Regions from separate parts of the Paucibacter sp. B51 genome, predicted to be linked through region 3. Evidence: predicted binding sites of a transcription regulator. Region 3 holds the regulator's gene; each other region holds the start of a gene.

Region 1 (2,267 bases), on a different contig from region 3:
GCCCTTTGAACAGCCTCGTACTGGCCTCCACCTCCATTGCCACAGCCTCCTCGACCAAGCTGACTCTGGGCGTGAACTGCAAAGCCCAAAAGGCCAGCGCTTGAAGAGATGCGTCAATGGGGGACGACGTCGCGCTCAAATCCGGTCGTCGAAGTACGCACCACAACATCAGGCACTCGCAAGGTAAGACGGCTTGGATAACGCAAGCGCTGGGTCATGATGTCCATGAGACCGCCAGGAACAGACATCAAGCGCAGTTCGGCATCGAAACTCGGACCGCGACGTTTGAAAATTCGTACACAGAGTTCCCAGTCCTCCGACACACGAACCTGCAAACGAAGCGGCGCCGCTGAAGACTCGCCCGCCACAAGGGCCGGGCGAAACACGAAAACAGGTGCATCACACCCCGAGGCCAACACCTGCAAGCGCCGAACTTGCTCGGCACGCACCTGCGGCAGCCAAGTCAAGACCGCTCCGCAAGCATTGCTTTTGATAGCTTGCTCCGTTGCCCACAGGCGTTCATGAGGCTTTTCAACATCCACCCAAAGCAACCGATTCGAATCGATGCCATCGCAACACAAGCCAGGAGGGTGCGGACGGTACGGAGGGCCGATGACGGCAATATCACGCCCTCTTTCACTCACAGCGCGCAGCGCAGCAGATGCCAGACGCCACTCCAGCAAGGCAGCCCGATTGATCAAGACCTCAGTCAAGCCGCGGCAGGGCCAACCATGCCCTGGAAGCTCGGCATCCAGGGCCGCGAACCCTGTAGACAGGGTGAGCTCCGCAGTTTGGCCCAGCTGATCGCCACGCCAAACCGCCGCTTCCACCTTCGACGGCAAGGCGCGGAAAGCCGGGAGTGGCGGCCGGCGATCGAATGCGAAGGAAGGGGTGGGTGGCCCTGCCTCGACGGATGGTAGAGAACGCATGATGGTGTGAGAACCTTTTTGGCACTGTATTTTTATACAGTATATTGATCATCTCACCCATCACACTCAATTTTTGAAAAACTCATGGCACAAACCAGAGTCGCCCGTGCCTAGATTCACGCCCCCATTGCGGTGCCCGAAAGCCCCCCTCATCCACAACAAGGGCCGTCATGCTTGATTCGCCCACAGCCAAGCTGCACCGCAAGGTGCACGGCCCGATACCCGCACGGCCGCACAATCCAGCAACATGGGGCGCAGTCAACGGCTGCACAATGGATCTCGTTGCAGCAGCACGCCTTGTGCTGTGTCTAGGAGAAACACCCCATGAACAAGACCCTCATCACCGCCAGCCTCGTGGCCCTTGCCACCCTGAGCGCCTGCTCCACCACCAGCCCCGATGTGATTCAGCGCAATGAAGCACAGCGCATGGCCGTGGTGCAGGACGCCACCGTGCTGAGCGTGCGCAGCGTCACCGTGGACGGCTCGCAAAGCGGTGCCGGCGCCGTCACCGGCGGCGTGGTCGGTGCCGTGGCCGGCTCTTCGGTGGGCGGCCGCCGCGAAGGCCAGATCGTTGGCGTGCTGGGCGCCGTGGCCGGCGCGGTGATCGGCAATGCCATTGAGCGCAGCGCCTCCCGCGAGGAAGCGATCGAAGTGCTGGTGCAGCTGCGCAACGGCGAGCGTCGCTCCATCGTTCAGGCCAAGGGCAATGAGAACCTGAACCCGGGCGAAGCCGTGATCCTGACCACCACCGGTGGCAAGACCCGCGTGACCCGCGCCCCTGCCGTGCGCGTCGACACCACGAATTGACCCTGAATCGGCGCATCGTCTGCCGCGGATGGCACGCGGTGCGCCTTGAAATTGCTCACGCCCTACTACCTGCCCCTCCCTAGGCGGCTTGGCGCCTCAGCGCCACAGCCCATGATCGAATTCGGCGAACACAAGGCCGACCATCCCCGATCGACCTCACAAAGCGCCATAAAGCTCCACCATTCCCCGCGCTAACTTGCTAAATTAGCCGCTTATCTCTGTTTTCCCATGCGCAAGGCATGCGAAAACTAGCACTCACGCATCGCTGAAGTCGCATCTTGAAGTTCACGCCCATACGGCAGAACTCAGAAAGGCTGTGAATGAGTCGTCGAACGGGGGGTGACTTGGGCAATCGTCCTAGAACGAAACGCCTGAGGCCGGCAGAGCAGCCTTCGAAGCTGCTTCTTTTGCTGGTGTTTTGCGGCCTTGCCGCCGCTTTGGTCGTGCAGCAGCAATGGCTAGGCCTGGTGGCCTGCGCGCTCGGCGCCTGCGTGCTTTGGTGGCCCATCCCTTCTACGACCGCCCCACTCA
Region 2 (2,267 bases), 2.9 Mb from region 3:
CCAGGGATTCACGGATGCGGTTTTCGATCTCGCGGCTGATGTCGGGGTTCTCGCGCAGGAACTCGCGGGCGTTGTCCTTGCCCTGACCGATCTTCTCGCCCTGGTAGGCGTACCAGGAGCCCGACTTTTCAACCACCTTGGCAATCACGCCCATGTCGATGATTTCGCCTTCGCGGCTGATGCCTTCGCCGTAAAGAATGTCGAACTCGGCGGTCTTGAACGGAGGCGAGACCTTGTTCTTGACGACCTTGACCTTGGTTTCGCTGCCGATGACGTCATCGCCCTTCTTGATCGAGCCGATGCGGCGGATGTCCAGGCGCACCGAGGCGTAGAACTTGAGCGCGTTGCCACCGGTCGTGGTTTCGGGGCTGCCGAACATCACGCCGATCTTCATGCGGATCTGGTTGATGAAGATGACCATGCAGTTGGTCTTCTTGATGGTGGCGGTCAGCTTGCGCAGGGCCTGGCTCATCAGGCGGGCTTGCAGACCCGGCAGGGAATCACCCATTTCGCCTTCGAGTTCGGCCTTGGGCGTCAGCGCGGCCACGGAGTCGACCACGATCAGGTCGACCGAGCCGGAGCGCACCAGGGCGTCGACGATTTCCAGGGCCTGTTCGCCGGTGTCGGGCTGGCTGATCAGCAGCTCTTGCAGATTGACGCCCAGCTTTTGCGCGTACTGGATGTCCAGCGCGTGTTCGGCATCGATGAAGGCGCAGGTGCCGGCCAGCTTTTGCATCTCGGCGATGACCTGCAGGGTCAGGGTGGTCTTGCCCGAGGACTCCGGGCCGTAAATCTCGACCACACGGCCGCGCGGCAGGCCACCGACCCCCAGAGCGATGTCCAGGCCCAGGGAGCCGGTGGAGACGACCTGGATGTCCTCGATCACCTCGCCTTCACCGAGGCGCATGATGGAACCCTTGCCGAACTGCTTCTCGATCTGGCTGAGGGCGGCTTGCAAGGCCTTGGCTTTTTCGGTGTTGAGGGCTTTGACGGGGGCATCCATGATTCGTTCTCCTGAAAAGGGCTGGGCGGATTATGTCGCAATCTGTATGTTTGTACAGTAGTTTGACGATTGAACTTTGGCAAGCCGTTTCGGTTCTCGCCGTGTCATCGCTGAATCCTAGGGCGCCACTGGCTCACTGGATGAGCCAGCAATTGATGAAGTCAAAATTCGGATGGCGCTTGATTTCACCGCGCACAAGCAGCTGTGAGCCGCCGAAGCCCTGGCTGGCATCCCTAGAATGCGGGAACTAGCCCCCTGGCCATGAGTGATGGAGACTGACGCATGCGCATCCTGATTGCCGAAGATGACCAAGTCCTGGCCGATGCCTTGCTGCGCTCCTTGCGCGCCTCCGGTTATGCGGTGGATCAGGTCGGCAGCGGCACCGAGGCCGATGCGGCCCTGGCTTCGCATGAGTTCGATCTGGTCATCCTGGATCTGGGCCTGCCGCGCCTGCATGGCCTGGAGGTGCTGCGCAAGCTGCGCGCCCGAGGCTCCTCCATGCCGGTGCTGATCCTGACGGCGGCCGACAGCGTCGAGCAGCGCGTCAAGGGCCTGGACCTGGGCGCCGACGACTACATGGCCAAGCCCTTCTCGCTGCAGGAACTGGAAGCCCGCGTGCGCGCCCTGACCCGGCGCGGCCTGGGCACGGCCTCCTCGGTGATCAAGCATGGCCCGCTGAGCTTCGACGCCACCGGCCGCGTGGCCTACATCAACGACCAGATGATCGAGCTTTCGGCCCGCGAGCTGAGCCTGCTGGAAGTGCTGCTGCAGCGCGCCGGCCGCCTGGTCAGCAAGGACCAACTGGTCGAGCGCCTCTGTGAGTGGGGCGAAGAGGTCAGCAACAACGCGATCGAGGTCTACATCCACCGCCTGCGCAAGAAGATCGAGCAAGGCCCGATCCGCATCGCCACCGTGCGCGGCCTCGGCTACTGCCTGGAAAAGATCCAGCCCGGCGCTTGAAGCCCACGCCCACGCCCGCGCCCAACCGGAGCCTGCCCCACCATGGCGGCTGAAACCGGCCAACGCTCGCTGTTTGGCGAGATCCTCGATTGGATGCTCGCGCCCTTGCTGCTGATCTGGCCGATCAGCGTGGCCCTGACCTGGCTGGTGGCGCAAGGCATCGCCAGCCGGCCCTACGACCGAGAGCTCGGCGAAATGGCCCGCACCCTGGGCCTGCAAGTGGCCTCGGCCGCGCCGCTGCCCGAGGGGCGCAGCGCCCGCTCCCGCTACGCCCTGGCCCCGGAGGCAGCGGCCCTGCTGCGCG
Region 3 (2,267 bases):
ACGCCAAGTTTGACAAGGCTTGGCAGTGTTTGAATGAATACTGCGTAACTTGTCCGGTGCAGCGCAATATCGATTTCGATATTGTGTCTCATCTGGAGTGGTAGTTCAGTTGGTTAGAATACCGGCCTGTCACGCCGGGGGTCGCGGGTTCGAGTCCCGTCCACTCCGCCAACATATTGAGAAACCCCGCAAACGAAAGTTTGCGGGGTTTTTTCTTTTCCGTTCGATATTCGTGGCTTTGCGCTGTTGATGAAAACGGACTATTTGATCAATACCTGCACGACATTTCCTTGTCATTCCGGCGGTTCAGTCTCGAAATCTCCATTGGAGATCAAACCATCAGCGATGGCGCCTCGTCTGTGAGGTATTCAGCTGCAGTAATGCAAGGGTTCGATACGGGGTTTGGCAAGGTTCCTGCGCGTTCAGGCGGCGCCTCTTTTGGGTCTGGTGCAGATTGCTTTGTTCCAGCCACACAACTCGTGATCGGACGAATGTTTGATCAAGCGTCCGCCCGTTCAGGACCAATGTGAATAAACAAAAGAGCCTGCATTGGAGGCTCTTTCGTATGTGCTGGGTCTTCCGCGACATGAGGCGGCGAGCGATTCAGACGCGTCGTTGGCTGTCTATCGACGGGCGGAGCAAGTAGGCCCGACCCGGGCAAGGGTTGCACATCGTGCGGTCGGGGGATCAACTGAACATCTGATTGCGGATCAGGCCCACCGCCAGCCCCTCGATGGCAAAGCTGTCGTCATCGGCGGCCACCTGAATCGGTTCGAAATCGGTGTTCTCGGGCAGCAACTCAATGCCACTGCGGCCGCGCTTGAATCGCTTGACGGTCACTTCGTCGCCGATTCGGGCGACCACGATCTGGCCGTTCTTGGCGTCCGAGGCTTTCTGCACGGCCAAGAGATCGCCATCCATGATGCCGATGTCTTTCATGCTCATGCCTTTCACTTTGAGCAAAAAGTCGGGCTTCTTGGCGAACATGCTGGCTTCGACGGCGTAGTTTTGCTCGATGTGCTCCTGCGCCAGGATGGGGTGGCCGGCGGCCACGCGCCCAATCAGCGGGAGATTCAGCTGGGCCAGGCTGGCCAAAGGGAAATCGAGTTGCTGCCGATCGCTGCCGCGGGGTGCGGCGCGGCCGCGCGCATATCCGGCTTGAAACTCGCGCGCCTCTTTTGACTCGCGGGCATCGCGTGCGGAGTTGAGCGCTCTCAATGTGTCAGACTTCAGGCGGATGCCGCGCGAGGTGCCGCCGACCAGTTCGATCGCGCCTTTGCGAGCCAGGGCCTGCAAATGCTCTTCGGCGGCGTTGGCAGAACGAAAACCGAGCTCGGCGGCGATTTCGGCCCGGGTCGGTGGAGCGCCGGTGCGTTCGATGGCGGCTCGCACCAGATCGAGAATCTGCTGTTGGCGCGCGGTGAGTTTCGGGCTGTCTTCCACGGTGGTCGTCCTCTGCTTGGGGCCCTGGGGCTTGATTGCCTGAATATTTATCCAGTGACTGTATTTTCATCCAGGAAATTCAAAATTGCAAAGCAAGCAAGAAACAATTGCCGTGAATGCGCCGGTGTTTGAAGCGAAATCGGGGCTGGTCGTGATTCTCGGAACCGGTGGCACCATCGCCGGTACGGCGGCCGATGCCTCGGACAATGTCGGTTATCAGGCCGCGCAGCTCGGTGTCGCACAGCTGATTGCGGCGATCCCGCCGCTCGCCCGCCGTGCGCTGGAGGCCGAACAAGTTGTGCAGCTGGACAGCAAGGACATGGATTTCGCGACCTGGCGTCTGCTGGCTGAACGGGTCGCGGCGCATCTGGCGCGTCCAGAAGTGGCCGGCGTGGTCATCACCCACGGCACGGATACCTTGGAAGAGACCGCCTATTTCCTGCAGCGCGTCCTGGCACCCGGCAAGCCCGTGGTGATCACCGCGGCCATGCGGCCCGCGACCGCCCTTCAGACCGATGGTCCGCAGAACCTGCTGGATGCAGTCACTCTCGCTGCGGAGGGAGGGGTGCCTGGTGTGTTCGTGATGTTCGCCGGCAGCATCCATTCCGCCGAGCAGGTGCGCAAGGTACACAGCTACCGGGTCGATGCATTCGCGTCAGCCGACGGCGCGCGTCTGGGGGCGGTGGAGGAGGGAGTGGTGCGCTGGTTCGCCGCGGGTCCGCAGTGCGGTGCGCAGCCGGTGGTGGGTCTTGCCCACTTGCCCCAAGGCGACCTGAGCTGGCCACGGGTGCAGATCGTGCTCAACCATGTCGGCGCCGATGGCT

The links. Region 3 encodes LexA, which represses DNA repair genes until DNA is damaged. Its sites were predicted from a motif close to ACTGTATNNNNATACAGT; they were not measured.
Region 1: the regulator LexA is predicted to act here: its motif matches at 953-970, upstream of imuA (translesion DNA synthesis-associated protein ImuA).
Region 2: the regulator LexA is predicted to act here: its motif matches at 1,045-1,062, upstream of recA (recombinase RecA).

What each region holds. Positions count from the first base shown of each region.
Region 1 is NZ_JAPIVN010000002.1:502,311-504,577, forward strand. It holds gene OOB33_RS23075 (Y-family DNA polymerase) at 1-139, opposite strand, end outside; gene imuA (translesion DNA synthesis-associated protein ImuA) at 114-842, opposite strand; gene OOB33_RS23085 (glycine zipper 2TM domain-containing protein) at 1,254-1,736, shown strand; gene OOB33_RS23090 (hypothetical protein) at 2,057-2,267, shown strand, end outside.
Region 2 is NZ_JAPIVN010000001.1:1,268,593-1,270,859, reverse strand. It holds gene recA (recombinase RecA) at 1-1,003, opposite strand, end outside; gene OOB33_RS05355 (response regulator transcription factor) at 1,286-1,963, shown strand; gene OOB33_RS05350 (sensor histidine kinase) at 2,006-2,267, shown strand, end outside.
Region 3 is NZ_JAPIVN010000001.1:4,159,888-4,162,154, reverse strand. It holds tRNA gene OOB33_RS17575 (tRNA-Glu) at 1-6, shown strand, start outside; tRNA gene OOB33_RS17570 (tRNA-Asp) at 95-171, shown strand; gene lexA (transcriptional repressor LexA) at 688-1,443, opposite strand; gene OOB33_RS17560 (asparaginase) at 1,529-2,267, shown strand, end outside.